Regions from separate parts of the Paraburkholderia sp. HP33-1 genome, predicted to be linked through region 1. Evidence: predicted binding sites of a transcription regulator. Region 1 holds the regulator's gene; each other region holds the start of a gene.
What was found. Region 1 encodes LexA, which represses DNA repair genes until DNA is damaged. Its sites were predicted from a motif close to ACTGTATNNNNATACAGT; they were not measured.

Region 1 (9,780 bases):
AAGTCGCAGCAAGCGCACGCCGCGGCGCCCGCGAACCGATGCATGAAATGCGACACGTACCACGCACTAAGCGGCAAATGTTCTCCAGGAATCCGAATCACGACCTAAACTGTGGTGGACGGTCACGACGGCCCTTTGAATACGACTCTGATGGTGCGCGCAACGATCAGGAAAACAGCAGAGCAATGACAGTCGAACCGCGGACATGCCGCGCAGCCCACGATGCTGCAACGCACACCAGCGGCGGCATGTGGACCCCAAAAGAAACGCGGCGCGTCGTCCCTACGGCGCGTCGCCCACAACAATAGAGCGATAGGACCAACACATCCATGGCGCAACAGAAAACCAATCCAAAACTCGAGCAGGCGCTCACGCGCGGCGATCTCGCGATCCGTCAGGCAAACTCGGCGAGAGCGACCGCGTTGTTGCGTGCGCTCGCCAAGATGATCGTCGATGCATCGGCGACCATCGGCGTGGAAGCCTTTACGCTAATTCACGACGGCGACAGGATCTACGATCCCGCCGACGGTTTGTGGCCGCAGGCGCTGCTGATCTCGCTCGACGGACCGGTCGAGGACTCCGATCCTGACGAATTGCGCACGGTGCGGCTGATCGCGGACGATCCGGGCACTGTATTCCGGGTCGAATGGCAGCGCGCCGATGGCAAGATCGGGCGTCACGAGGGCGGGCCGTTCGCGACGGTCGCGTTCATCTCCGATGTCGACATTCCGTGGAACGATGACGAGAACTGACGTGGCGCGGTGTGGCGCGGGGGCATGCACGATGCGCCCGCGCGTTGGGCTTACTTCATCATGCGGCGCCGGAACAGGATCGCCGAGACAATGAAGCCACCGATTGCATAAGCGGCCAGCACGCTCACATGCAGCGCGGCGTGATCGATCGGCCGGCCGAGCATCGCCGGGCGCATCAGATCGACCGCATTGGCGAGTGGCAGCGCGGCGGTCACGGCCTGTGCGGCCGCGGGCAGTTGCGAGGTCGGAAAGAACACGCCGGAGAGCAGCAGCATCGGTGTGAGCACGAGCGTCTGATAGAACATGAAAAAGTCGTACGACGGCGCGAGCGCCGTCACGATCATCGCGAGGCTCGCGAACGCGAGACCGGCCAGCACGACGATCGGCAGCGCGAGCAGCATCGACGGAAAATTCGCATAGCCGAGCGCGCCCGCCACCAGCATGATCGCCACACCGGACAACACGGATTTGCTCGCGGCCCACACCACCTCGCCTAGCACGATATCGCCGAGCGTGAGTGGCGTATGCATGATCGCTTCCCACGTGCGCTGCACGTGCATGCGTGAAAAGCCCGAATACATCGACTCGAAGCTCGCCGACATCATCACGCTCGAGGCCACCGTGCCCGCCGCCAGAAACGAGATATACGACACGCCGTCGACGTGCCCGACCATCAGTCCGAGCCCGAGGCCAAGACCGAACAGATAGATCATCGGATCGGCGAGGTTGCCGAACATCGACGCGATCGCGAGTTTCTTCCACACCAGATAGTTGCGGCGCCACACCGCGATCCAGTTCATGGCGTTGGCGGGGAAGGCACCGAACGGCTCCTGTGCCGATGGCGTGCCGTCGTGAGTTTCGTAAGTGCGTGCGTCCATGAAGTGCCTCGTTGCGTAATCAGTCCTGCATCTCGCGTCCGGTGAGCCGCAGAAATACATCCTCGAGATTCGCCGGCCGATGCAGATAGCGCAAATCGGCCCGCTGTTTGAGCCGCGCATGCACGGGTTGCGCATCGTTCACATAACAGAACAGCGTCTCGCCGCTGATCTCGGTGCGCTCGGCGAGCGGCGCGAGTTCGTCGCGCAACGCAAACGGATCGGGACCGTAGATTTCGATCACGTCGCAGCCGATCTCGGACTCGATCAGCGCGCGCGGCGCACCCTCGGCAATCTTGCGTCCTTCCTCGATCACGCACAGCCGATGACAAAGCCGTTCGGCTTCTTCCATGAAGTGCGTGGTCAGCAGAATGGTCTTGCCGCGCGCGAGCAGCGAGCGCAGCCGTTCCCAGATCAGATGGCGCGCTTGCGGGTCGAGACCGGTGGTTGGCTCGTCCATGATCAGCACGTCGGGATCGTTGATCAGTGCACGCGCGAGCGTGAGGCGCCGCTTCATGCCGCCCGACAGCTCGCTCACACGGGCGTCCGCCTTGTTCTCGAGGCGTGCGAATTCGAGCAGACCCGGCACCGCCGCGCGACACTGCGAGGCGCTCAGGCCGAAGTAGCGGCCGAACACGAGCAGATTTTCACGCACCGTGAAATCGGGATCGAGGTTGTCGAACTGCGGCACAACGCCCACGCGCGAGCGCGCGATGCGCGCGCGGCCCGGGATCGGCTCGCCGCATAGGCGGATCGCGCCGGCGTTGGGCGCCGCGATGCCTAGCAGCATGCGCAACGTAGTGGTCTTGCCGGCGCCGTTGGGGCCGAGCAGCCCGAAGCATTCGCCGGCGTTCACATGAAAAGACAATCCATCGACGACTGTTTTTTCGCCGTAGTTTTTCCTGACCTGATGGAATTCGATGGGGGCGGCGGGCATAGGTCGAGCAAGACTCCGAAAGAGGTCATAACGTAAGGGCAAGACACACAACATACCTGCGCGACACGCATTGCGCACGCGCGGCCGCGAGGGCTGCGAAGCCGCTCATTCTAGGGTATCGGCCGCTGATGCGAACGGGTGTCCGGGAACGCGTCATGCGTAGGGTGCGTGGTGCTGCCGGGTGCCGTTGTTTGCCGGTGGCGCGACTGGGCCGCCACACGGCCCCTGGAGCGCCGCCGCAACGTTCGGACGCGAGGTTTTGCGGCGCGGCATTCGTGTGCAAACGTTGTCTCCAGTCGCCCAACGCTTGTGCACACTGGATTAGCATGCACCGACTTTGGACCTGGCGTTTTCCATCCCTTGCAAGCCGGATTGCGGCGCACCATGATTGATTCAGACCGCGCTTTCGCGCGAACGGAGAAAAATGATGGCGAGCTACCAGAAAATCCTGTTGTGCTATGACGGCTCGCGCGAAGGCCGCAAAGCCCTGCGGTGCGGCGCCGATCTGGCGTTGGACCTGAAGGCGGAAACACATCTGCTGTCGGTCGTCGACATGCGTTCGAGCATCGCGCAAAGCGCGGGCCTGTTGACTGACGTCGCCTGCGGCAGCTTCGAAAAAACGGCCCGTGAGATCTTGCAGGAGGGTGTGAACTGGCTGACCGAGCGCGGCGTGAACGCGCAAGGGCATTTCGCGTTCGGTCATCCGATCGACGAGATCGCCAATCTCGCCAACGAGTTGCAGGTCGACCTCGTGGTGGTCGGCCATCGCTGCCGGACCGGTTTGTCGCGCTGGTGGATGGGAGCGGGCAACACGCCGCTGCTCGACCGGGTGTCGTGCAGCATTCTGGTGGCATGCTCGTCCGGGCAGGAGCAGCAGCAGGCGGCTGCGGCGTGAGGTTAGCCGCCCGGCAAGCCCATCACGTCAGCCTCACTCGTTCAGATTGATCGCCGCGAGCTTCCACGTGACCAGGCCTTCGCGACGGAAGATGGCCGAGTAATTCGCGCTGCCTTCGCCACGCCGGAACGTGATGACAAATTCATTGAGACTGCGATAGCCGGCCGTGCTCTGACGCGCGGGCGGCGGCGCACTCGCCTGATTGGCGCCCGCGGCCGGTGCGGCCGGCGCTTCGCCGCCCGCGGCTGGCGGTGCGGCCGGTTGCTCGCCCGGCGTGCCGCGAGGCGGCATGCCGTTCAGGAGCGCCGCGACACCGTCGGGTGTCGCATAGGCATCGACGAGCGGGCCGATCAGCGTCACGCCAATCACCGCCCCGATCGTGGCCATCTTGTTGCCGGCGTCCGCTTCGAGCCGGCGTGTCAGCATGTCGGCCACCTGCTGTTTCAGACTGTCGCGTAGCGCGGGAAAGTCTACGTACTGATTGACCGTTTGCACATCTCGCGCATCCGCTGCGCGTTTGAGATTGTTCACCGCGATATACGGTGACGCATAAACAAACCCCAGCGCGGCAATCACGATCACCACGATCAGCGTGATCAGCAGCGGCCGGGTGGCGCTGCCCTGTGTGCGTTTCGGAACTGTCATCGAATGGGACTCCACGTCAGTGATGATCTAACGTCGACCACGGCGAGGTCGAAACGATCCCATAACACGCGAACATCTGAACATCCGAAATGCGCCTTGGATGCGTGCTCAGAATTCGCTCACGCTTCGAACGCCGCGCCGTGCACGTTGGCTTCTTCGGCTATGCAACGGTCGATCATACGGCATACGGCGTCGACCGTGCCGACCATGATCAATCGCGACGGTCCATGATAGACCCGCACCGGCGCGCGACGCGCAGGCTCCGCTATGTTCAGCGCCGCGTTCAGCGACACGCGTGCGAACGCCGGCAACGACGACGGCAGTCCGGAAGCTTCGACAGGCTCGTCGAACAGCGACGGCGTGCGCGCCGCGGGCGCCTCGACGAGCGCGCAGGGCGTGAGCTTGCGCAGATGGCGCAGACGACCGAACTGGCGAAAAGGCAGCAAGCGGGCAAGGCGTTCCATGAGTCTCTCCAGGCTATACGACGTCGATGCGGGCGTAAATGCGGCTTGGGCTGACCAAACCGGCGCGAACGTTCCTGTTGCAGCTAAAGATCAGAACTCGCTGGGGCGGATCAGGCCGACCGCGATTCCTTCGAGTGCGAAATCCGCGCTCCCGGTTTCAACGAAGATGTTGTCGTAATCGGGGTTTTCGGCGATCAGTTCGATGCCGTTCGGCCGGCGCTTCAGACGCTTGACCGTTACGTCGTCGCCGAGCCGCGCAATGATGATCTGGCCGTCTTTCGCTTCGCTGCGCTTTTGCACCGCGAGCAGGTCGCCGTCGAGAATGCCCGCGTCGCGCATCGACAGGCCGCGCACCTTCAGCAGGTAGTCGGGCTTGCTCGAGAACAGCGCCGGGTCGCACGCGTAGTGCTGCGAGATATGTTCCTGCGCGAGGATCGGGCTACCCGCCGCGACCCGGCCGATCAGCGGCAGCGACAACTGCATCAGGCCCGCGTGCGGCAGCGTGAACTGGTGCGGCGCATCCTCCTGCCCGGACAGCAGGCGGATGCCGCGCGACGCGCCGGCTGCGAGTTCGATCACGCCCTTGCGCGCCAGCGCGCGCAGATGCTCTTCCGCGGAATTGGCCGAGCTGAAACCGAGTTCGGCGGCAATTTCCGCGCGGGTGGGCGGAAAACCGGTGCGTTCGATCGCGCGGCGGATCAGATCGAAAACCTGCTGCTGTCGTGCGGTGAGTTTTGTCATGGCCACTGTATGTATGAACAGGTGACTGTATTTTTATACAGTATTCGGCGCATTTCAAGCTTTACTTTAAGTTCGACGCGAGGGGGCGCTGCGGCGTCGCTGATCGGCGACATCACGCCACTTTCGACGTCCGAACGGCCGGCGCATCTGTCGTTACCACTTTTGAGTATTAAAAAATGAAGAAACATTATTTTTAATGATGAAAGCTCTTCGATAGACTGGCCTCCGGCTTGGCGCTCATGTGCACGTGACCGCGACGCAGAAGAACACCAAACGCTCATCAGCGGACCATCACGCGGAGAAAAACAGAGATGAACGATCGCCATATGGAGCTTGCGGCTCGAACCAGAAAACTGATCGCGGCTCTCGCCGTCGGCGCGGCGGGCACGCTCGGCATGTTGGGCGCAAGCGGCGTCGCGCACGCCGACACCACGCTTCTGAACGTTTCTTACGATCCGACGCGCGAGCTGTATCAGGACGTCAATCAGGCATTCGGCAAGCAATGGCAGGCGAAGACGGGCGAGACCGTAACCTTCAAACAGTCGCACGGCGGCTCGGGCGCGCAGGCGCGCTCGGTGCTCGACGGCTTGCAGGCCGACGTCGTCACGCTCGCACTCGCCTACGACATCGACGCGCTCGCGAACAAGGGCCTCGTCGACAGGAACTGGCAGAAGCGTCTGCCGGACAATGCGTCGCCGTACACATCGACGATCGTGTTTCTCGTGCGCAAGGGCAATCCGAAGCACATCAAGGATTGGGACGATCTGGTGAAGCCGGGCGTGTCGATCGTGACACCGAATCCGAAGACCTCGGGCGGCGCGCGCTGGAACTATCTGGCCGCGTGGGCGTACGCCGAGCATCAGCCGGGCGGCAACGACCAGAAGGCAAGGGAGTTCGTCGGCAAGCTGTACAAGAACGCCGGCGTGCTCGATTCGGGCGCGCGCGGCGCGACCACGAGCTTCGTGCAGCGCGGTATCGGCGACGTGCTGATCGCGTGGGAGAACGAGGCGTTTCTGTCGGTGAAGGAGTTTGGTCCGGACAAGTTCGAGATCGTCGTGCCGTCGGCGAGCATCCTCGCCGAGCCCCCGGTCGCGGTGGTCGACAAGGTCGTCGACAAACATGGCACGCGCAAGCTTGCCGAGGCGTATCTGAACTTCCTGTATAGCGAGGAGGGTCAGGAGATCGCCGCACGCAATTTCTATCGTCCGCGTTCTAACAAGGTTCCGGCCGACCTGACCGCGAAGTTTCCGAAGCTGAAGCTCTACACGATCGACGATTCGTTCGGTGGCTGGGCCAACGCGCAGAAGACGCACTTCGCGGACGGCGGCGTGTTCGATTCGATCTATCAGCCGCAGTAAAAACCGCCGTCTGAAGTTCAGGCAGAGGAAAGAGGGCGCGCCCAATCGGCGCGCTTTCGGCTAACCGGACGCCGGTGGCCGGCAGTACCGCAGTACCACGACAACACGACAACTCAGCAACACGAAAAACAGCGCGAGCATCAACCATGAACGAGTATCCAGCATGACCACGTTGACCTTCCGCAAGCCGAGCGCATTGCCCGGTTTTGGCCTGACACTCGGCATCACGGTGGCTTATCTGAGCCTCGTGGTGCTGATCCCGTTGGCGGCGACCTTTCTGAAAACCGCGACGCTCGACTGGGACCAGTTCGTGCGGGCGGTCACCTCGCCGCGCGTGCTCGCTTCATATCGGCTGACGTTTTTCTCGGCGCTCGGCGGCGCGCTGATCAACGCAGTGTTCGGCTTTCTCGTCGCGTGGGTGCTGGTGCGCTACACGTTTCCGTTCAAGCGCATCGTCGATGCGGTCGTCGATCTGCCGTTCGCGCTGCCCACCTCGGTCGCGGGCATTTCGCTCGCGGCCGTGTATGCGGGCAACGGCTGGATCGGCCAGCTCCTCGCGCCGCTCGGCATCAAGATCGCGTTCACGCCGGCCGGTGTGCTGGTCGCGCTGACGTTCATCGGCTTGCCGTTCGTCGTGCGCACGGTGCAGCCGGTGCTCGAGGAGTTCGAGCGCGAGCAGGAGGAAGCGGCCGCGTGCCTCGGCGCGTCGCGCTGGCTCACGTTTCGCCGCGTCGTGCTGCCGGCTGTGTTCCCGGCGCTCCTGACCGGCTTCGCGCTCGCCTTCGCGCGCGCGCTCGGTGAATACGGCTCGGTGATCTTCATCGCCGGCAATGTGCCGATGAAGTCGGAGATCACGTCACTGCTGATCATCACGAAGCTCGAGCAATACGACTATGCGGGCGCGACGGCCCTCGCGGTCGTGATGCTGGTCGTGTCGTTCCTGATGCTGCTGTTGATCAACACGTTGCAGTGGTATCTGCAGCGGCGCACGAGCCGCGGCAACGCAGGGCCGGCGCCGGTGGCCACGAACGTCGCCGTCATCGGTGGAGGTGTGCAATGAGCCGCGTTCCGACGAATCCGGCGAGCGCAGCGCGTCGCCCCGATCCGGTCAGCGAGCCGCGCGTCGTGCGCTGGCTGCTGATTGGCCTCGCGCTGCTGTTTCTCGCGCTGTTTCTGGTCGTGCCGCTCGCCGCGGTGTTCTATCAGGCGCTGAACAAGGGACTGCGTTTTTACTTCGAAGCGCTTGCCGATCCGGATGCGCTGTCGGCCATCAAACTGACGCTGATCACCGCGGCGATCGCGGTGCCGCTGAACCTCGTGTTCGGCCTCGCGGCGTCGTGGTGTATCGCGAAGTTCGAATTCCGCGGCAAGGCGCTCCTGACCACGCTGATCGATCTGCCGTTCTCGGTGTCGCCGGTGATATCCGGTCTGATCTACGTGCTGATGTTCGGCGCGCAGGGCTGGTTCGGCCCGTGGCTCGAGGATCACAACGTGCAGATCATCTTCGCGGTGCCGGGCATCGTGCTCGCGACGATCTTCGTGACGTTCCCCTTCGTCGCGCGCGAACTGATTCCGCTGATGCAGGCGCAGGGCAACGACGAGGAAGAAGCCGCGCGCGTGCTCGGCGCGTCGGGCTGGCAGACGTTCCGTCGTGTCACGCTGCCGAACGTGAAATGGGGTCTGCTGTACGGCGTGATTCTGTGCAATGCGCGCGCGATGGGCGAGTTCGGCGCGGTCTCGGTCGTGTCGGGCCATATTCGCGGGCAGACCGACACGATGCCGCTGCATGTAGAAATCCTCTACAACGAATACAACTTCTCGGCCGCGTTCGCCGTGGCGTCGCTGCTCGCGCTGCTCGCGCTCGTGACGCTTGGGCTGAAGCTGCTGGCCGAGCGTCATATGTCGGCGGAGCTGTCGGCCGCGCGCGAGGTGCCCGCGTATGCGGGGCCGGTGCCGTCCGGTGCTTCGCAGGCCGGTAGTGTGCAGTCCGCTTCTCATTCGTTTTTCGTCAACGCCACGCCTGCGTCGCAGCGACATCCGCTCAAGCAAGGAGAGCTGTAAATGGGTATCACCGTTCGTAACCTGCAAAAGCGCTTCGGCGATTTCGTCGCGCTCGACAACGTGTCGCTCGACTTTCCGCCGGGCGAACTCGTCGCGCTGCTCGGGCCGTCGGGCTGCGGCAAGACGACGTTGCTGCGCGTGATCGCCGGTCTCGAATACGCGGACGGCGGCCAGGTCGAGCTGCAAGGCCAGGACGTCGCGGCGGTCGGCGCGCGTGAGCGCGAAGTAGGCTTCGTGTTCCAGCATTACGCGCTGTTCCGTCATATGACGGTGTTCGAGAACGTCGCGTTCGGGCTGCGCGTGAAGCCACGCAAGGAGCGTCCATCGGAGAAGGTGATTCGCGAGAAAGTGCACGAGCTGCTGAAGCTCGTGCAGCTCGACTGGCTCGCGCAGCGCTACCCGTCGGAGCTCTCGGGTGGTCAGCGGCAGCGCATCGCGCTCGCGCGCGCATTGGCCGTGGAGCCGAAGGTGCTGTTGCTCGACGAGCCGTTCGGCGCGCTCGACGCGAAGGTGCGCAAGGAACTGCGCAGCTGGCTGCGTCGCCTGCACGACGATCTGCATATCTCGACGATCTTCGTCACGCACGATCAGGAAGAAGCGCTCGAAGTCGCCGATCGCATCGTTGTGCTCAATCGCGGGCATGTCGAGCAGGTAGGCAGCCCGCAGGATGTGTACGACCATCCGCAGACGCCATTCGTCTACGAGTTCCTCGGCGCGGCGAACCGTCTGCACGGCAACGTCGATGCGCAAGGCTTTGTCGTCGATGGCGCCGCGCTGCCGGTTTCAATCACGGCTGGTTTCAGCGGTCCTGCGTTCGGTTACGTGCGGCCGCACGATCTGCAGCTGTATCCGCGGGCGGCGGGGCATCGCGAGGGCATCGTCGTCGACGTGCGGCGCGTGGTGACGCTCGGCGGCTCGGTGCGCGTCGAGCTCGCGAGCCGCGAAGGTAACCTGCTCGAAGCCGAACTCGATCGCGAAACGTGGCGCGATCTGCAACTCGCGGTCGGCGACGGCGTGACCGCGGTGCCGCGCGCGCTGCGCGTTTTTCCGGA
Region 2 (9,780 bases), 1.0 Mb from region 1:
GAGCACGGCTCGTGGAACCGCAGCAAGAAGGTCGGCTACCGGGTCGTGCGCGTGATCACCGACCCGGACGGTAGCCACGCGCACGAGCAAGTCTTTGCCGAAGGCTGGCTGCAACCCGGCGAATCGGTCTGGGGCCGCCCCGCCGACGTGCTGCCGCTGCCAGACGGTTCGCTGTTGATCAGCGACGATACTGCCGGTGCGATCTATCGCGTCACCTATTCGTCGCCTTAGCGCGCGGATACATGCAGCAGGTTCCGCAGAACGGCTGCCCTCGCTGCACGTTCACCCGCGACATGTCCATCAATGCGCCGCAGGCGTAGAATGCGCGTCGGTCCGCGCCCCGCGGCGCGGCGCTCCTTTCGACCGCCTGTTACTCTGCCCACGCGTTCATGTCCACCGTAGCCTCGACTTCCCCGCGCTTCAGATCCAAGACGCTCACCGCCGCGTTGGCGTTCCTGTTCGGCAGCCTCGGCGCCCACCGCTTTTATTTGTACGGCACGCGGGACATATTCGGCTGGGCGCATCTGCTCGGCACGCTAATCGGCATTCCCGGCGTGATGCTGCTGATCTCGACCGAACGCGCCTCGATCCTCGGCTGGGTACTCGCTTCGATCGGGGCAGTTTCGCTGTTTGCCGCGTTTCTGGCGGCGCTCGTCTACGGGCTGCGTCCGGATCAGAAATGGGATGCGCAATTCAACTCCCACACGCAACGCAAAAGCCGCTCCGGGTGGACGGTCATCTTCGTCGTGATCTTTTCGCTGCTGATCGGTGCGTTCCTGCTGATGACCGGTCTCGCGCTCGCGTTCCAGACCTACTTCGAAAGTCAGGTGGAAGCGGCCAAAGCGATTTCGCAGTGACACCCATCGCGGAACGAGCAAACGTCCAGCCCGCTAGAAAAGCCTAAGTTGCGGATTGTCGCGCGCCGATGCGGTTGTGTGCTCGGGGCGCGACGGCTCGATCCGCTGGAAGTGCGACATGTCGAGAATGCCGCGCTCGCGTTCGTTTAGCCCCAAACGGCGCACGGCCTTGTGAAAGCGCTGCCTGAGCAGATCCGCCCATAGACCCTCTCCCTTCATGCGGGTCGAGAATGACGAGTCGTAGTCCTTGCCGCCGCGCATGTCGCGCACACGGCTCATCACGCGTTCGGCCCGATCCGGGAAATGTGCGCTCAGCCAACCCTTGAACAGCGGCGCGACCTCCCAAGGTAACCGCAGCACGATATAGCTCGCGTTGCTGGCGCCCGCTTGCGCGCACGCTTCGAGCACGCGTTCCATGTCCGGTTCGGTGACGAACGGAATCACCGGCGCGATGCTGACGCCGACCGGAATGCCCGCCTCGCTTAGCGTGCGGATCGTGCGCAGCCGGCGCGATGGTGTAGCCGCGCGCGGTTCGAGCGTGCGCGCGATATCGGCGTCCAGCGTGGTGATCGTGATCGCCGCCATGAACTGCCCGCGCTCCGCCATCGGCGCGAGCAGGTCGATGTCGCGCTCGATCAGCGACGATTTGGTGATCGCCGCGAACGGGTGATTGCGCTCGCCGAGCACCTCGATGACACGACGCGTAAGACGCAAGTCGCGTTCGGCCGGCTGCCACGCGTCAGTGGCAACGCCGAGCGCGATCGGCTCGGGTACATACGATTTCTTCGACAGCTCCCGCTCGAGCAGTTCCGGCGCGTTGATCTTCGCGTAGATGCGGCTTTCGAAATCGAGCCCCGGCGACAACCCCAGATAGCTGTGGGTAGGCCGCGCAAAGCAATAGATGCACCCGTGTTCGCAGCCGCGATACGGATTCAGCGACACACTAAACGGAATGTCCGGTGACGCGTTGCGCGTGAGGATTGTTTTCGCACGCTCCTCGAACACCTGCGTGCGCAGGGGCGTCGGCTCGCCGTCTTCCTCGGCCGTCTGCCAGCCGTCGTCGACGGCTTCGCGCTGGTCGAGTTCGTAGCGGCCTTGCAGGTTCGTGACCGCGCCGCGCCCCTTGCGAGGCGCCGGCGGCGCGATCGGATATTCCGGAATGTCAGGAGGGTCGGGATCATCCACGGCGGGCCACGCTAAGAAACGCGAACAGGAAATGCAAAAAGAAGACGACGCAAAACACCTGTATAAATATACAGTGTTTACGCCGTTTGTCGAGCATTTCGTTGGTCGCGTGATGCGCGGCCAGCGCCGTCAGCGAGTCGGCACTTACTCGCCGACTGCGATCGTCAGCGTCTCCTTGATTTCCTCCATCACCACATAGCTCTTCGACTGCACTGCGCCCGGCAGCTGGAGCAGGATGTCGCCGAGCAGCTTGCGGTAATCGGCCATTTCGCCGATGCGCGCCTTGATCAGATAGTCGAAATCGCCCGACACGAGGTGGCACTCGAGCACCTCGGGGATCTTCTGCACCTCGCGCCGGAACAGGTCGAACATGTTGCCGCTCTTGTGATCGAGCGTGATCTCGACGAACACGAGCAGCGCCGCGCCCAGCTCGGCCGGGTTCACGCGCGCGTAATAGCCGGTGATCACGCCGTCGCGCTCCATCCGCTTGACCCGCTCGATGCACGGCGTGACCGACAGCCCCACCTGCTCCGCCAGGTCCTTCATCGCCATTCGGCCGTCCTGCTGCAGGAGCCGCAGGATCTTGTGATCGAGCTTGTCGAGAGCCCGCACGGGCTGGCGCTGGGTACGCATGGTGTTTTTGCTGAAAATGATGAAAATACGATAACAAAACCTGCATCAATGTTAATAGTATAGCGGTTAACACTGGGCAAACAGCATTTCACTGTGCGTTGCAGCTCGTTGAGTCGAATCAGATCGAATCCAGCGACGAGCACCTTGCCCTCACTCACTTTTCTGATTATCTGGAGCAGCTATGCGAGTCGTCGTTTTGGGCAGTGGCGTCGTCGGGGTGACGACCGCGTATTACCTCGCGCGCGCGGGTCACGAAGTAACCGTGATCGATCGCGAGGCCGGCCCAGCGCTCGAAACCAGCTTTGCCAACGCGGGCCAGATCTCGCCGGGCTACGCGTCGCCGTGGGCCGCGCCGGGCGTGCCGCTGAAGGCCGTCAAGTGGATGTTTCAGAAGCACGCGCCGCTCGCGATGCGCCTCGATGGCACCGCGTTCCAGCTGCAATGGATGTGGCAGATGCTGCAGAACTGCACGGCGTCACGCTATGCGGTGAACAAGGGCCGCATGGTGCGGCTCGCCGAATATAGTCGCGACTGTCTGCAGGCGCTGCGCGCGGACACCGGTATCCAGTACGAAGGCCGCACCGGGGGCACGCTGCAGGTGTTCCGTACGCAGCAGCAGTTCGACGGTGCCGCGAAAGACATCGCCGTGCTGCAGGAAGCCAACGTGCCGTATGAGCTGCTGTCGGCGGACGAACTCGCGAAGGCCGAACCGGCGCTCGGCGCGGTGTCGCAAAAGCTCACGGGCGGCCTGCGTCTGCCCGGCGACGAAACCGGCGACTGCCAGATGTTCACGACGCGCCTCGCTGCGCTCGCCGAAGAGCTGGGCGTCAAGTTTCGCTACAACACGTCGATCGACGCGCTCGCGATGGCAGGCGGCCGAATCGCCGGCGTGCAATGCGGCGCTGAGCTGGTGCGCGCGGATTCGTTCGTCGTCGCGCTCGGCTCGTACTCGACGCGCTTCCTCGACGGCATCGTGAAGATTCCGGTTTATCCGCTGAAGGGCTATTCGATCACAGCGCCGATCGTCAACGCGGCGGCCGCACCGGTATCGACCGTGCTCGATGAGACTTACAAGATCGCGATCACGCGCTTTGATGACCGGATTCGCGTCGGCGGCATGGCCGAGATCGTCGGCTTCGACAAATCGCTGCGCCGGGCGCGTCGCGAAACGCTCGAGCTGTGCGTGAACGACCTGTTCCCGGGCGGCGGCGACACGTCGAAGGCGACGTTCTGGACCGGTCTGCGGCCGATGACGCCGGACGGCACGCCGATCGTCGGCCGCACGCCGGTGCCGAACCTGTTCCTGAACACCGGCCACGGTACGCTCGGCTGGACGATGTCGTGCGGCTCGGGCCAGTTGCTCGCCGACCTGATGTCGGGCAAGCAGCCGGCAATCCGCGCGGATGATCTGTCGGTCCATCGCTATCTCGGCGAGACCGTGGGCGAGCATCGGCCGGCGTATGCGTGAGTTGGAGTGCGTACGCTGAAGCGGCCCTCGCCTCAGCGCAAACCGTAAACTGAATCACCAAAAACAAACGGCGCCTCGCGAGGCGCCGTTTGCATTTCAATGCCGAAGCGTTCAGCTAAACGTGCTGCCGCGACAGCGGCATCAACGCACGCTCAGAACTGATCCTCCGACAACGCCAGCACGCCCTCGCCCCCCTTCGCGTTGACGATCGCCACTTCAAGCGCCGTCGCCTGCGGCAGCACGTGCTCGGCGTAAAACCGCGCGGTCGCGATCTTCGCGTCATGGAACGCGGGATCCTCGTCGCGCCGGGCCGCCGCGGCAAGCTGCGCGCGCGCCATCTGCCAGCCGCCGAGCACGATGCCCGCGAGCTTCAGATACGGCACGCTGCCCGCGAACACCGCATTCGGATCGCCCTTCGCATTCACGACGACGAAATCGACGACCGCGCCCAGCGCGCGTTGCCCCTGCGCGAGCTGCGTCTTCATCGACGCGAACGCCGCGCCCTGCTGCGCGCCAAGCGCCTGAACCGTTTCGGCGATGCCAGCAAGCAGTTGCTTCGCGATCTTGCCGCCATCGCGCAACGTCTTGCGGCCGATCAGATCGTTCGCCTGAATCGCGGTCGTGCCTTCGTAGATCGGCAGGATGCGCGCATCACGGTAGTACTGCGCGGCGCCGGTTTCCTCGATGAAGCCCATGCCGCCGTGCACCTGTACGCCGAGGCTCGTCACGTCGATCGACAGCTCCGTGCTCCAGCCCTTCACGATCGGCACCAGGTATTCGTAGATCGCCTGGTGGTTCGCGCGCGTCGCCTCGTCCGGATGACGATGCGCGACGTCGCAATGCGATGCCGCGACATACGCGAGCGCGCGCGACGCCTCGGTGAGACTGCGCATCGTCGACAGCATGCGGCGCACGTCCGGGTGCTGGATGATCGCGACCGACTGCTTCGCGGAGCCATCCACAGGACGGCTCTGCACGCGCTCTTTCGCATACGCGACCGCCTTCTGGTACGCACGATCCGAGATCGCAACCCCTTGCATGCCGACCGCGAAACGCGCGGTGTTCATCATGATGAACATGTACTCGAGGCCGCGATTTTCTTCGCCGATCAGCTGGCCGATCGCGCCGCCGTGATCGCCGAACTGCAGCACCGCGGTCGGGCTCGCCTTGATGCCGAGCTTGTGCTCGATCGACACGCAATGGACGTCGTTGCGCTCACCGAGCGAGCCGTCCTCGTTGACGAGGAACTTCGGCACGAGGAACAGCGAAATGCCTTTCACGCCTTCGGGCGCGTTCGGCGTGCGCGCGAGTACGAGATGGACGATGTTCTTCGCCATATCGTGCTCGCCCCACGTAATGAAAATCTTGGTGCCGAACAGCTTGAACGAACCGTCGCCCTGCGGCTCGGCGCGCGTGCGCACGAGCGCGAGATCGGAGCCGGCCTGCGGCTCGGTCAGGTTCATCGTGCCGGTCCATTCACCGGAGAGCAGTTTCGGCACGAAGGTCTGTTTCTGCGTTTCGCTACCCGCCGTCAATAGCGCTTCGATTGCGCCGTCGGTCAGCAAAGGACACAACGCGAACGACAGATTCGACGCGTTCAACATTTCGACGCAGGGTGTTCCGATCAGCTTCGGCAGCCCCTGCCCTTCGTACTCGAGCGGATGCTGCACGCCTTGCCAGCCGCCCTCGGAGAACTGGCGGAACGCGTCCTTGAAACCGGGCGTCGCGGTGACGACGCCATCCTTCCAGGTGCTCGGATTGCGATCGCCGTCGACGTTCAGCGGCGCGAGCACTTCGCCGCACAGTTTCGCCGACTCGTCGAGCACAGCCTGCGCCGTGTCGAGGTTGGCGTCTTCGAAGCCAGGCAGCTTCGCGATGTCTTCGAGTCCGGCCAGTTCTTTCATCACGAACAGCATGTCCTTGATGGGCGCCGTATAGCTCATTTCGGTTCTCCTCCGTTGATATGAAAAAAGGGCGCGGGACTTGGTCGGTCCTGCGCCCTTCGCGTGTTGTCGGCGGCCCCTTTCAGGCGCCGCGGCGCTTAGCCGAGTTCGCGCACGAGTTCCGGCACGACGGTGAAGAGATCACCGACGAGGCCGTAATCGGCGACGCTGAAAATCGGCGCTTCTTCGTCCTTGTTGATCGCGACGATGACCTTCGAATCCTTCATGCCCGCGAGGTGCTGGATCGCACCCGAGATGCCGACCGCGACGTACAGTTGCGGCGCGACGATCTTGCCGGTCTGGCCGACCTGGTAGTCGTTCGGTACGAAGCCCGCATCGACCGCCGCGCGCGATGCGCCCAGTGCCGCACCGAGCTTGTCCGCCAGCGGTTCCAGAACCTTCGTGTAGTTCTCGCCGTTGCCCAGACCCCGGCCACCCGACACGATGATCTTCGCGCTCGTCAGTTCCGGACGGTCGAGCTTCGTGACTTCGCGGCTCACGAACTGCGAGATGCCCGTATCGGGTGCCGCTTCGATCTTTTCGACCGCTGCGCTACCACCTTCAGCTGCAACTGCGTCGAAACCGGTCGAGCGCACCGTGATGACCTTGACCGGATCCGCTGATTGAACCGTCGCGATTGCGTTGCCCGCGTAGATCGGACGCTCGAACGTGTCGGCGCTATCGACTGCGGTGATGTCGCTGATCTGCGCGACGTCGAGCTTCGCGGCAATACGCGGCGCGATGTTCTTGCCGTAAGCGGTCGCCGGCGCGAGGATGTGCGTGTAGTGCTTCGCGATGTTCAGCACCGTGGCTTCGACGTTTTCCGCGAGGCCTGCAGCCAGTTGCGGCGCGTCGGCCAGCAGCACCTTGCTCACGCCCGCGATCTTCGCGGCCGCATCCGCTGCGGCCTGCGCGTTGTGACCCGCCACCAGCACGTGAATGTCACCGCCGATCTTCTGTGCCGCTGCGATCGTATTGAGCGTCGCGGCCTTGATCGACGCGTTGTCGTGTTCTGCAATTACCAGGTTCGTCATTTCTTGCGTCTCCTCACAGCACCTTGGCTTCGGTCTTCAGCTTCTCGACCAGCGTCTTCACATCCGGCACCTTCACACCGGCGGAGCGCTTCGGCGGCTCGGCGACCTTCAGCGTCTTCAGACGCGGCGTGACATCGACACCGAGGTCTACGGGCTTGACCGTTTCCAGCGGCTTCTTCTTCGCCTTCATGATGTTCGGCAGCGTGACGTAGCGCGGCTCGTTCAGGCGCAGATCGGTCGTCACCACCGCGGGCAGCGTCAGCGACAGCGTTTCCGCGCCGCCGTCCACTTCACGCGACACGGTTGCCTTGCCGTCAGCCACCACCACTTTCGAGGCAAAGGTTGCCTGGGGCAGATTCGCGAGCGCCGCCAGCATCTGGCCGGTCTGGTTCGAGTCGTCGTCGATCGCCTGCTTGCCCAGTATGACGAGCGAAGGCTGTTCCCTGTCGACCAGCGCCTTGAGCAGCTTCGCGACTGCCAGCGGCTGCAGGTCTTCGTTCGATTCGATCAGGATTGCGCGGTCCGCACCGATCGCGAGCGCGGTGCGCAGCGTTTCCTGCGCCTGCGTCACACCCGCCGACACAGCGATCACTTCGGTCGCGACGCCCGCTTCCTTCAGACGCACGGCCTCTTCAACCGCAATTTCGTCGAACGGGTTCATCGACATCTTCACGTTGGCGATATCGACACCCGTACCGTCCGACTTCACACGGACCTTCACGTTGTAGTCGACCACTCTTTTCACTGGCACCAGAATTTTCATGCACACGCTCCAAAGTTACGAATACGTCAACCCGTCGAACATTATAGCGACTGCCTTCATGGCAGCCCTGTCACGGGTGCTTTGCGGGAGGATATCGCTCCTCAGTGGCGTGACGGCAATATCGAACGATCGTTCTATTTTAATCTCCAAAAAACCCGGGAGACAACCCCGGGTTCCGACTCAGAACTCTAATTTCGCATTGCCGTCGTGTTCTGCGAGATCCGCGGGCCGTTGCTTCACCAGGAGGTGATCACCGAGCCGCCGAATTTGCTGTCGACGAACTGCTTCACTTCCGGCGAGTGGTACGCCGCGACGAGCTTCGCGACCCACGGCTTGTTCCTGTCCGCCTCGCGGATCGCGATGATGTTCACGTACGGACCCTTCGGGTCTTCGATCGCGATGGCATCCTGCTTCGGCTTCAGGCCCGCTTCCATCGCGAAGTTGGTGTTGATCGCGGCGGCGTCGACGTCGCCCAGCGAACGCGGAATCTGCGCCGCGTCGAGCTCGACGATCTTCAGCTTCCTCGGATTGTCGACGATATCGAGCGGCGTCGCCTTCAATCCCGCATCGGCGCGCAGCTTCAGCAAGCCCTGTTTTTGCAGCAGCAGAAGCGCGCGGCCGCCGTTGGTCGGATCGTTCGGCACCGCGATCTTCGCGCCCTGCTGCAGTTCGGCGAGCGTCTTCACCTTCTTCGAGTAGATACCCATCGGGTACGTGACCGTATCGGCGATACGGATCAGCTTGTAGCCGCGATCCTTCACCTGCGCCTGCAAGTACGGGTCGTGCTGGTAGCTGTTCGCGTCGAGATCACCGCTCGCGAGCGCCGCATTCGGCTGCACGTAATCGGAGAATTCGACGATCTTGATGTTTAGACCGTTCTTCGCAGCGACCGTCTTTACGACGTCCATGATCTGCGCGTGCGGGCCGCCGGTGACGCCGACCTTGATCGTGTCTTCGGCATGCACCGCAGTAGTGGCGAACAGAGAAGCCGCGCCGAGCGCCGCGGCCAGCTTGAGAATGAAGCGACGTTGCACGATGGACCTTTTCCGAATCTCTATGGGCGGGCTTCCGAACACCCTTGTCTATTTATGGCTCAAACGACGCACGAGCCAATCTCCAAACGACTGCACCAGTTGCACGAACACGATCAGGATCAGCACGACCGCGAGCATCACTTCCGGCAGGAACCGCTGGTAACCATAGCGGATGCCGAGGTCGCCAAGACCGCCGCCGCCGATCGCGCCGGCCATCGCCGAATAGCCGACCAGCGAAACGAACGTGATCGTCAACCCGGCGACCACGCCCGGCAGCGATTCCGGCAGCAGTACCTTGAAGACGATCTGGCTGGTAGTCGCGCCCATTGCCTGAGCGGCCTCGATCAGCCCGCGGTCGACTTCGCGCAGCGCTGTCTCGACCAGACGCGCGATGAACGGCGCGGCGGCGATCGTCAGCGGCACGATCGCCGCCGCGGTGCCGATCGACGAACCGACGACGAGCCGGGTAAACGGAATCACCGCGACCAGCAGGATGATGAACGGTGTCGAGCGCACCGCATTGACGATCATGCCCATCACGCGATTCACCGCGACGTTTTCGAGCACGCCCTGGCGGTCGGTCAGATACAGCAGCACGCCGAGCGGCACGCCAACCACGGCTCCGATCAGTCCGGAGATGCCCACCATGATGAGCGTCTCCCAGAACGACTGGACGAACATATCGAACATTTCACTCAACATGCGAGAGCTCCTCCACTACGACACCCTGCTCACGTAAAAACGTGATCGCCTGCGCGACCTGCGCCGGATCGCCACCCGCCAGAACCGCGAGCGAGCCGAACGCCTGCCCCTGGATCTCGTCGATCTGGCCGTGCAGGATATTGAAGTCGAGCTCGTAGCGG
Region 3 (9,780 bases), 1.4 Mb from region 1:
CAGCGCGATCACGATCGGATACCAGAGCCCCGAGTAGATGTTGCCGTTCGCCGCGACGATCGCGAACGCGGTCGCCGGCAGGAAGCCGCCGAACCAGCCATTGCCGATGTGATACGGCAGCGACATCGACGTATAGCGGATGCGCGTCGGGAACATCTCGACCAGCATCGCCGCGATCGGCCCGTACACCATCGTCACGTAGATCACGAGGATCGTCAGGATCACGATGGTCATCGGCCAGTTGATCTGCGCCGGGTCGGCCTTCGGCGGGTAGCCGGCGGCCTTCAGCGTCGCCGCGAGCGTCTTCTCGAAGGTCTTGGCTTGCTCCTTCGCGTCGGCGGCGCGGCCGTCGAACGTGTTGACGACCGTATCCCCCACGCGGATTTGCGCAATCGTGCCGGCCGGCGCCGCGACGTTGTCGTAGTTCAGGCCGGCGCGCGACAGCGCGCCCTTGGCGATGTCGCACGAGCTTGTGAACTTCGCCGTGCCCACCGGGTTGAACTGGAACGAGCACTCAGCCGGATCGGCGATCACGACGATCGGCGACTTCGCGGTCGCCGCTTCGAGCGCCGGGTTCGTGTAGTGCGTGAGCGCCTTGAACAGCGGGAAGTAGGTCAGCGCGGCGATCAGCAGGCCGGCCATGATGATCGGTTTGCGGCCGATCCGATCCGACAGCGAGCCGAAGAACAGGAAGAACGGCGTGCCGATCAGCAGTGCGATCGCGATCATGATGTTGGCGCTCGCACCGTCGACCTTCAGCGTCTGCGTAAGGAAGAACAGCGTGTAGAACTGGCCCGTGTACCACACGACAGCCTGGCCGGCCGTCAGGCCGAGCAGCGCGAGAATCACGACCTTCAGGTTCTTCCACTGGCCGAATGCTTCGGAGAGCGGCGCCTTCGAGGTCTTGCCCTCGGCCTTGATCCGCTCGAACACCGGCGACTCGTGCAGTTGCAAACGAATCCACACCGACACCGCGAGCAGCACGATCGACGCGATGAACGGAATGCGCCAGCCCCATACGCCGAACGCGTCTTCGCCCATCGTCGTGCGCACGCCGAGAATCACGAGCAGCGACAGGAACAGGCCAAGCGTCGCGGTGGTCTGGATCCACGCGGTGTAGAAGCCGCGGCGCCCCGCCGGTGCGTGTTCGGCCACGTAGGTCGCGGCGCCGCCGTACTCACCGCCGAGCGCGAGGCCCTGCAGCAGGCGCATCGCGATGAAGATCACCGGCGAAGCGATGCCGATCGCCGCATAGCCGGGCAGGAAGCCGACGAGGAACGTCGACAGGCCCATGATGACGATCGTGATGAGGAACGTGTACTTGCGCCCGACCATGTCGCCGAGCCGGCCGAACACGATCGCGCCGAACGGCCGCACCGCGAAGCCCGCCGCGAAGCTGAGCAGCGTGAAGATGAACGCCGCGGTCGGATTGACGCCGGAGAAGAAGCTCTTGCTGATGAAGGCCGCAAGCGAGCCGGCCAGATAAAAGTCGTACCACTCGAAAACCGTACCCAGCGACGATGCGAAGATCACCCGCTTCTCATCGCGCGTCATCGGCGCGTGCGAGTATTGCCCGCCAACAGTAGCCATATGCCGTCTCCAATATTGATATACACGCGGATCGCCGGTACAGGCGTCCCCGTGCAACCGATTATTGGAGCGGAAACTTACGGCGTTCTGACTCGACTGCATAACCTGGGGTAGTCCGGTATGACGGTGAATCGGCGCTCAATTTCAGATAATGCGCTGGTATGTTCGTGCAACTAGCGTCGAAATATCTCAAAAATGAGCCGCCGTCGCCGCTGGCGATCTGACCGCGTTAGGGTAAGTCCCGCCCCCGTTCGAGCACGTCCAGGCTGACACGCACAAGCGTACCGGCGAGCCGCGGCGAGTCTTGGTAGACGTTGTCGTCGATGACGAGCTCGCCGCCGTGCATCGCCGTGATCTCGCGCACGATCGCGAGACCGAGGCCGCTGCCGTCTTCCTCGCGGCCGAGAATCCGGTAGAACCGCTCGACCACGCGCGAGCGCTCGCTGACCGGAATACCGAGCCCGGTGTCCTCGACTTCCAGATGCACGCGCCGCGCGGCCGTATCGTGCCGCACGCGCACGGTGATGCGGCCGCCCGCCGGCGTATAGCGGATCGCGTTGTCGATCAGGTTCGACAGCATCTCGCGCAGCATGACCGGATTGCCCGCGACTTCGACCGGCTCGCCGGGCGCTTCGTAGCCGATGTCCATCTGCTTGGCGAGCGCGGCCTGCACCCATTCACGCACCGCGCTGCGCGCGAGTTCGCCCAGCTCAACCGGTGTAAAGATCTGTCCCGACCGGCGGTTCTCCGCGCGCGCGAGCGCGAGTAGCTGCGTGACGAGCCGCGCGGCCTGCCCGGAGCTCGCCGCGATCTGTTCGAGCGAGCGATGCACCTCGGCCGACACGTTCTGGCGCAGCGCGAGCTCGGCCTGAGTGCGCAGGCCGGCGAGCGGCGTTTTCATCTGATGCGCGGCGTCGGCGATGAAGCGCTTCTGCAGCTCCATGTTCTGTTCAAGGCGCGTGAGCAGATCGTTGAACGACGTGACGAGCGGCTCGATTTCCGGCGGCGCGCGGCGCGCCTCGAGCGGCGACAGATCGTCCGGCCGGCGCGCGCGGATGTGCGCCTGCAGCGCATGCAGCGGCTCGAGCCCGCGCGACAGCCCGAACCACACGAGCAGAATCGCGAGCGGCAGGATCACGAACTGCGGCAGGATCACGCCCTTGATGATGTCGTTGGCGAGCTGGCTGCGCTTGTCGAGCGTTTCGGCGACCTGCACGAGCACGGGCTGCGCGCCCGGCGTCTGCGGAAATTCGACGGTTGTATACGCGACGCGAATGTCGTTGCCGCGCAGCACGTCGTCGCGGAATTCCACAATGCCGGGTTGCGGGCGGTCCTCCTCGTGCGGCAGCGGCATGTCGCGCTCGCCCGCGACGAGCTCGCCGCGTGTGCCGAGCACCTGGAAGAACACGCTGTCGACGTTGTCGGCGCGCAGGAAATCGCGCGTCGACTCGGGCAGCGCCAGCTCCGCGACGCCGTTGACCGGGTGGATCTGGCGCGCGAGCACGTAGGCGTCGGTTTCGAGCGCGCGGTCGAACGGTCCGTTCGCGATCGACTTCGCCACCAGATACGTGACGGCGAGGCTCATCGGCCACAGCAGCAGGAGCGGCGCGAGCATCCAGTCGAGAATCTCGCCGAACAGCGAGCGCGGACGCGCTTCGGCGGCGGCTTCGGTTTCGTCGGGCGGGGCGAACGGATTGGCGTAGCGCGCGTCGCGCGCCTCGTCGAGGTCCGCCGCGTGCGCCGTGGCGCGATCAGCGCGTGCGGACATCGCTGGCCTCTATTTGTAGTGGTGGCTCGCCGGCATCGCGGCGGACGGCGGCGCGCTGGGCGATTGTGTCGCTTGCGCCGCCTGCTGCTCGGAGCCGGCGGGCGCGTTCGCGGTTGCGCCTGGCGCCGGGCTCGCAGTCGCCGGCGGCGCGGCCTTTTCCAGGCAGTAGCCCAGCCCGCGCACGGTGATGATGCGCACGCCGCTCGGCTCGATCTTCTTGCGCAACCGGTGCACATAGACTTCGATCGCGTTGTTGCTGACTTCCTCGCCCCATTCGCACAGATGGTCGACGAGTTGCTCCTTCGAGACCAGCCGGCCGATCCGTTGCAGCAGCACCTCGAGCAGGCCGAGTTCGCGCGCGGACAGATCGATCACCTGGTCGTTCACGTAGGCGATGCGGCCCACCTGATCGAACGATAGTGAGCCGTGCCGCACGACCGTCGGGCCGCCACCCGCGCCGCGCCGCGTCAGCGCGCGCACGCGCGCTTCGAGTTCGTTCAGCGCGAAGGGCTTGGCCATGTAGTCGTCGGCGCCGAGGTCGAGGCCTTTGACGCGTTCGTCGACGCTATCGGCGGCGGTCAGGATCAGCACGGGCAGGTTCGAATTGCGCGCGCGCAGGCGGCGCAGCACCTCGAGCCCGGACATGCGCGGCAGGCCCAGATCGAGGATCAATAGGTCGAACGTCTGCATTGACAACGCGGTATCGGCTTCCACGCCGCTTTTGACGTGATCGACGGCATAGGCCGATTGGCGGAGTGATCGAACCAGACCGTCCGCGAGTATGCTGTCGTCTTCGGCTATCAGAATTCGCATGATGCGCCAGCCTGGCTTTGCCGGCACCGTGGGGTTCGCCCCGGCGCGCAGCGGTCTCCGAACATTATTGTGAGTAGTTGGGGCAGCGCGACAGCAAAAATGCGCGTTCGCATCACAATCGCGCTTGCCAAGACTACTGTTTTTTTATACAGTGTCTGCGTTTCGTGTGATGTCCTGAAGACTCCGCCCAATCTGGTGGTATCTCGGGCATACACCTGCCTCAGACGCCGTTCATCATAGCAAAGGACGATTCATGGAAGAAAGCAAGAAAGGCTCGGCTGGACTGACTGCTGAAAAGAGCAAGGCCCTCGCCGCCGCGCTCGCGCAGATCGAAAAGCAGTTCGGCAAAGGGTCGGTCATGCGGCTCGGCGCAGGTGAGGCAGTCGAAGACATCCAGGTGGTCTCCACCGGGTCGCTCGGCCTCGACATCGCACTGGGCGTCGGCGGTTTGCCGCGTGGCCGCGTGGTCGAAATCTACGGTCCGGAGTCGTCCGGTAAAACCACGCTGACGCTGCAGGTCGTCGCCGAAATGCAGAAGCTCGGCGGCACCGCGGCGTTCATCGACGCGGAACACGCGCTGGACATTCAATACGCGGGCAAGCTCGGCGTGAACGTCGCCGACCTGCTGGTCTCGCAGCCGGACACCGGTGAACAGGCGCTCGAAATCGCCGACGCGCTGGTGCGCTCGGGCTCGATCGACATGATCGTGATCGACTCGGTCGCGGCGCTGGTGCCGAAGGCGGAAATCGAAGGCGAAATGGGCGACTCGCTGCCGGGTCTGCAGGCGCGTCTGATGTCGCAGGCGCTGCGCAAGCTCACTGGCACGATCAAGCGCACGAACTGCCTCGTGATCTTCATCAACCAGATCCGCATGAAGATCGGTGTGATGTTCGGCAACCCGGAAACCACCACGGGCGGTAACGCGCTGAAGTTCTACGCGTCGGTGCGTCTGGACATTCGCCGCATCGGTTCGATCAAGAAGAACGACGAAGTGATCGGCAACGAAACGCGCGTGAAGGTCGTCAAGAACAAGGTGGCCCCGCCGTTCCGCGAAGCGATCTTCGACATCCTGTACGGCGAGGGCATCTCGCGGCAGGGCGAAATCATCGACCTCGGCGTGCAGGCGAAGATCGTCGACAAGGCTGGCGCATGGTACAGCTACAACGGCGAACGGATCGGTCAGGGCAAGGACAACGCACGTGAGTTCCTGCGCGAAAATCCGGACATCGCACGCGAAATCGAAAACCGTATCCGCGAGTCGCTGGGCGTCACCGCGATGGCGGACGCCGTGACCGGCGCCGACGCTGAAGTCGCGGACGAAGAAGAGTAAGCATCACGTGATCCGCAAAGGCCGGCCGTTGTCCGACTCCGGACGCCATCCGGACGGCCCGCGCGAAGCGCCGGATGGATCACCCAATGCCGGCGGCCCATCCGCCGGCGATCCATTCGATCCGTTCGAATCGTTCGACGCACACGACCGCGCTGCGGGCCGCGGCCCGCAGCGTACGCGGTCTGTATCCCCGGCGGCGTCGTCTAGCCTGAATTTCTCCGCGCGCGATTCCACCTCTCCCTCCGAAGTCACCTACACCCGCTCGCGCCGCGAACCCGGCGAAGCGAAGCCTGCGCAGTCCGACGAAGACGACAGCAGAAAATCCCAACGCCCAACCCGTTCGCTGAAAGCGCGTGCGCTCGGCTATCTGTCGCGCCGCGAATATAGCCGCGCCGAACTTGCCCGCAAGCTGAAGCCCTACGTCGAGGAAACCGATTCGCTCGACACGGTGCTCGACTCGCTGGAAGCCGAAAACTGGCTATCCGACTCGCGCTTCGCGGAAAGCCTGGTCCATCGGCGCGCCTCGCGGCTCGGCACGAGCCGCATTCTCGGTGAACTGAAGCAGCACGCGCTCAACCCGGCGCTCGTCGAAGAGGCGAGTGCGCAATTACTCGAAACCGAACTCGCGCGCGCCCAGGCGGTCTGGCGCAAAAAATTCGGCGAGCTGCCGCAAACACCGGCCGAGCGCGCGAAGCAGGCGCGCTTTCTCGCGTCGCGCGGTTTTTCCGGCGCGACGATCGGCAAGATCCTGAAGGGCATCGACGACATGTGGGGCGGCGACTAGCACCCCAGCCTCGGCAGCCGGCAATTGCCGAGCCGTACCCCGTCGCGCGGCCGTGCGCAATCGGGGCTGCCCCAAATACCCGTTATGCTAAAATTCAGAGGTTTTCCAATCCGGCCTTTCCTTCCCGCATGTCGCTCTCCTCGCCCGTGTCCCGTCAGTTGCGCCATCGTCGCGCAATCAGAGCGGAAGCTTACGAGCGAGCCGATGGCCTGTGGGACGTGGAAGCGTGCCTGACCGACGAAAAACCACGCGATGTGGCGCTTGCGTCGGGCGTCCGGCCCAATGGTCAGCCGATCCATGAACTCTGGCTTCGCATCACCATCGATCGCAAGCTCAACGTCGTCGACGCCGAGGCGTCGTCCGACTGGGTTCCCTATCCAGGGTTGTGCCAGGCCAGCAATCCCGCCTACCGTGCCCTCATCGGGCTCAATCTGTTCCATAACTTCCGTCGCGATGCTGCCCGTTTGCTGGCCGGCACGGCCGGTTGCACGCATCTCACCGAGTTGTGCGCGATCCTGCCGACCGCCGCGATCCAGGCGTTCGCCGGCGATGTGTGGGACACCGGTGACCGCGCGGCGGGCGCGAAAGCGGGTTCGGGAGACGAATCGTCTAACGGCACAGGCGAGCATTCCAACGACAAACCGCCATTCCAGCTGGGACGCTGCCACGCGCTGCGTTTCGACGGCGAGGCGGTGCAACAGTTTTATCCGCGCTGGTATGGCCACGCACCGCGTCCAGCGGAGCGCGCGGCCTCATCGGACGACGCGGCGCCCCGCGACCCAGGCGGCACTGCGTCTGCCTGAACGGCGGCAACGGAAACGAAGTTCAATCCAACTCTCAGACTGAAGGGAATCACGCATGAAGATTCACGAGTACCAGGGTAAGGAAATCCTGCGGAAATTCGGCGTCGCGGTACCGCGCGGCAAGCCGGTCTTCTCGGTGGATGATGCGGTCAAGGCCGCGGAAGAGCTGGGCGGCCCGGTATGGGTCGTCAAGGCTCAGATCCACGCAGGTGGCCGTGGCAAGGGCGGCGGCGTGAAGGTCGCCAAGTCGCTGGAACAGGTTCGCGAGTACTCGAACCAGATCCTCGGCATGCAGCTCGTCACGCACCAGACCGGTCCGGAAGGCCAGAAGGTGAACCGCCTGCTGATCGAAGAAGGCGCCGACATCAAGAAGGAACTGTATGTCGGTCTCGTGATCGATCGCGTTTCGCAGAAGATCGTCGTGATGGCGTCGAGCGAAGGCGGCATGGACGTCGAAGAAGTCGCGGAAAAGACGCCTGAGCTGATCCACAAGGTTGCTGTCGACCCGTCGACCGGCCTGAAGGACGCGGAAGCGGACGACCTCGCGAAGAAGATCGGCGTGCCCGACGCTTCGATCCCGCAAGCTCGCGCGATCCTGCAAGGCCTGTACAAGGCATTCTGGGAAACCGACGCATCGCTCGCCGAAATCAACCCGCTGATCCTGACCGGCGACGGCAAGGTCATCGCGCTCGACGCGAAGTTCAACTTCGACTCGAACGCGCTGTTCCGTCACCCGGAAATCGTCGCGTACCGCGATCTGGACGAAGAAGATCCGGCTGAAGTCGAAGCGTCGAAGTTCGACCTCGCGTACATCTCGCTCGACGGCAACATCGGCTGCCTCGTGAACGGTGCTGGCCTCGCAATGGCAACGATGGACACCATCAAGCTGTTCGGCGGCGAACCGGCGAACTTCCTCGACGTCGGCGGTGGCGCGACGACCGAGAAGGTCACCGAAGCGTTCAAGATCATGCTGAAGAACCCGAACCTGACCGCGATTCTGGTCAACATCTTCGGTGGCATCATGCGCTGCGACGTGATCGCGGAAGGCGTGATCGCGGCGTCGAAGGCCGTGTCGCTGAAGGTGCCGCTCGTGGTCCGCATGAAGGGCACGAACGAAGACCTGGGCAAGAAGATGCTCGCTGAATCCGGTCTGCCGATCATCTCGGCCGACAGCATGGAAGAAGCGGCTCAGAAGGTCGTCGCGGCCGCTGCGGGCAAGGCGTAAGCTCCCCAGCGCGTTTACCAGGATTACGAATGGCGGCGCGCGAGCGACGCGGGCGCGCAACATCGCGCCTCGTGGCGCACCCGCGCGACGCCAAACGAACAGAGGTCAATACATGTCGATTCTGATCAACAAAGACACCAAGGTCATCACGCAGGGCATTACCGGCAAGACCGGTCAGTTCCACACGCGTGCTTGCCGCGAATATGCAAACGGCCGCGAAGCGTACGTTGCAGGCGTGAACCCGAAGCGTGCAGGCGAAGATTTCGAAGGCATTCCTATCTACGCTAGCGTCGCTGAAGCCAAGGCTGAAACGGGCGCGACCGTGTCGGTGATTTACGTTCCGCCGGCAGGCGCTGCTGCGGCAATCTGGGAAGCCGTCGAAGCCGACCTGGATCTGGCGATCTGTATCACGGAAGGCATTCCTGTCCGTGACATGATCGAACTCAAGGCCCGTATGCGTGCAGAAAACCGCAAGACGCTGCTGCTCGGACCGAACTGCCCGGGCACGATTACGCCGGACGAGCTGAAGATCGGCATCATGCCGGGTCACATCCACCGCAAGGGCCGCATCGGCGTCGTGTCGCGTTCGGGCACGCTGACGTATGAAGCAGTCGGCCAGCTGACCGCGATCGGCCTCGGCCAGTCGTCGGCAGTCGGTATCGGCGGCGACCCGATCAACGGTCTGAAGCACATCGACGTCATGAAGATGTTCAACGACGATCCGGATACGGATGCCGTCATCATGATCGGCGAAATCGGCGGTCCGGACGAAGCGAACGCTGCTGAGTGGATCAAGGACAACATGAAGAAGCCGGTCGTCGGCTTCATCGCTGGCGTCACGGCGCCTCCGGGCAAGCGCATGGGCCACGCCGGCGCGCTGATCTCGGGCGGTGCGGACACCGCTGAAGCGAAGCTGGAAATCATGGACGCATGTGGTATCAAGGTCACGAAGAACCCGTCGGAAATGGCGCGTCTTCTGAAGGCGATGCTGTAAATCGAATTCGCGTGCCGTAGGCGCGCGTTTTTGATACGCTTACGAAGTCCTTTCGTGAGCGGCGGTCCCGAAAAGCGGGGGAGTGCAGACTCCCCCGCTTTTTTTCGTCCGCGCTTGTGCAGGGTTTCTGTCCGCCCGGCCGACTTTTCTGATTCTTTTTTCCATGCTCGAATTCTTCACGACCCTTCATTGGGGCGCGGTCTTTCAGATCATCGTCATCGACGTTCTGCTCGGCGGCGACAACGCGGTCGTGATCGCGCTCGCCTGCCGCAACCTGCCGCAGTCGCAGCGCATGCGCGGCATCGTGTGGGGGACCGTCGGCGCGATCGCGCTGCGGGTCGTGCTGATCGCGTTCGCGGTCGTGCTGCTCGACGTGCCGTTCCTGAAGTTCGCGGGCGGCGTGCTGCTGCTGTGGATCGGGGTGCGTCTGCTCTCGCCGGCGCACGACGCACATGAGAACGTGAAGCCGGCCG

Region 2: L0U81_RS11420 (PA0069 family radical SAM protein) is a predicted target of LexA. The motif match lies at 2,100-2,117, and genes of this name have one in related genera.
Region 3: recA (recombinase RecA) is a predicted target of LexA. The motif match lies at 4,307-4,324, and genes of this name have one in related genera.

What each region holds. Positions count from the first base shown of each region.
Region 1 covers NZ_JAJEJR010000001.1:1,480,087-1,489,866, forward strand. Annotated here, with positions in the region: gene L0U81_RS06720 (LysR family transcriptional regulator) at 1-46, shown strand, start outside; gene L0U81_RS06725 (hypothetical protein) at 330-752, shown strand; gene L0U81_RS06730 (ABC transporter permease) at 803-1,630, opposite strand; gene nodI (nodulation factor ABC transporter ATP-binding protein NodI) at 1,650-2,564, opposite strand; gene L0U81_RS06740 (universal stress protein) at 2,992-3,459, shown strand; gene L0U81_RS06745 (DUF2939 domain-containing protein) at 3,493-4,104, opposite strand; gene L0U81_RS06750 (hypothetical protein) at 4,224-4,568, opposite strand; gene lexA (transcriptional repressor LexA) at 4,659-5,309, opposite strand; gene L0U81_RS06760 (sulfate ABC transporter substrate-binding protein) at 5,621-6,667, shown strand; gene cysT (sulfate ABC transporter permease subunit CysT) at 6,831-7,727, shown strand; gene cysW (sulfate ABC transporter permease subunit CysW) at 7,724-8,728, shown strand; gene L0U81_RS06775 (sulfate/molybdate ABC transporter ATP-binding protein) at 8,729-9,780, shown strand, end outside.
Region 2 covers NZ_JAJEJR010000001.1:2,510,776-2,520,555, forward strand. Annotated here, with positions in the region: gene L0U81_RS11410 (PQQ-dependent sugar dehydrogenase) at 1-231, shown strand, start outside; gene L0U81_RS11415 (NINE protein) at 390-857, shown strand; gene L0U81_RS11420 (PA0069 family radical SAM protein) at 891-2,042, opposite strand; gene L0U81_RS11425 (Lrp/AsnC ligand binding domain-containing protein) at 2,187-2,675, opposite strand; gene L0U81_RS11430 (D-amino acid dehydrogenase) at 2,857-4,143, shown strand; gene L0U81_RS11435 (acyl-CoA dehydrogenase) at 4,296-6,086, opposite strand; gene L0U81_RS11440 (electron transfer flavoprotein subunit alpha/FixB family protein) at 6,185-7,120, opposite strand; gene L0U81_RS11445 (electron transfer flavoprotein subunit beta/FixA family protein) at 7,134-7,883, opposite strand; gene L0U81_RS11450 (MetQ/NlpA family ABC transporter substrate-binding protein) at 8,120-8,917, opposite strand; gene L0U81_RS11455 (methionine ABC transporter permease) at 8,966-9,619, opposite strand; gene L0U81_RS11460 (methionine ABC transporter ATP-binding protein) at 9,609-9,780, opposite strand, start outside.
Region 3 covers NZ_JAJEJR010000001.1:2,830,943-2,840,722, reverse strand. Annotated here, with positions in the region: gene L0U81_RS12960 (MFS transporter) at 1-1,590, opposite strand, end outside; gene L0U81_RS12955 (sensor histidine kinase) at 1,820-3,358, opposite strand; gene L0U81_RS12950 (response regulator transcription factor) at 3,368-4,171, opposite strand; gene recA (recombinase RecA) at 4,425-5,501, shown strand; gene recX (recombination regulator RecX) at 5,509-6,285, shown strand; gene L0U81_RS12935 (DUF2889 domain-containing protein) at 6,414-7,088, shown strand; gene sucC (ADP-forming succinate--CoA ligase subunit beta) at 7,144-8,313, shown strand; gene sucD (succinate--CoA ligase subunit alpha) at 8,426-9,307, shown strand; gene L0U81_RS12920 (TerC family protein) at 9,471-9,780, shown strand, end outside.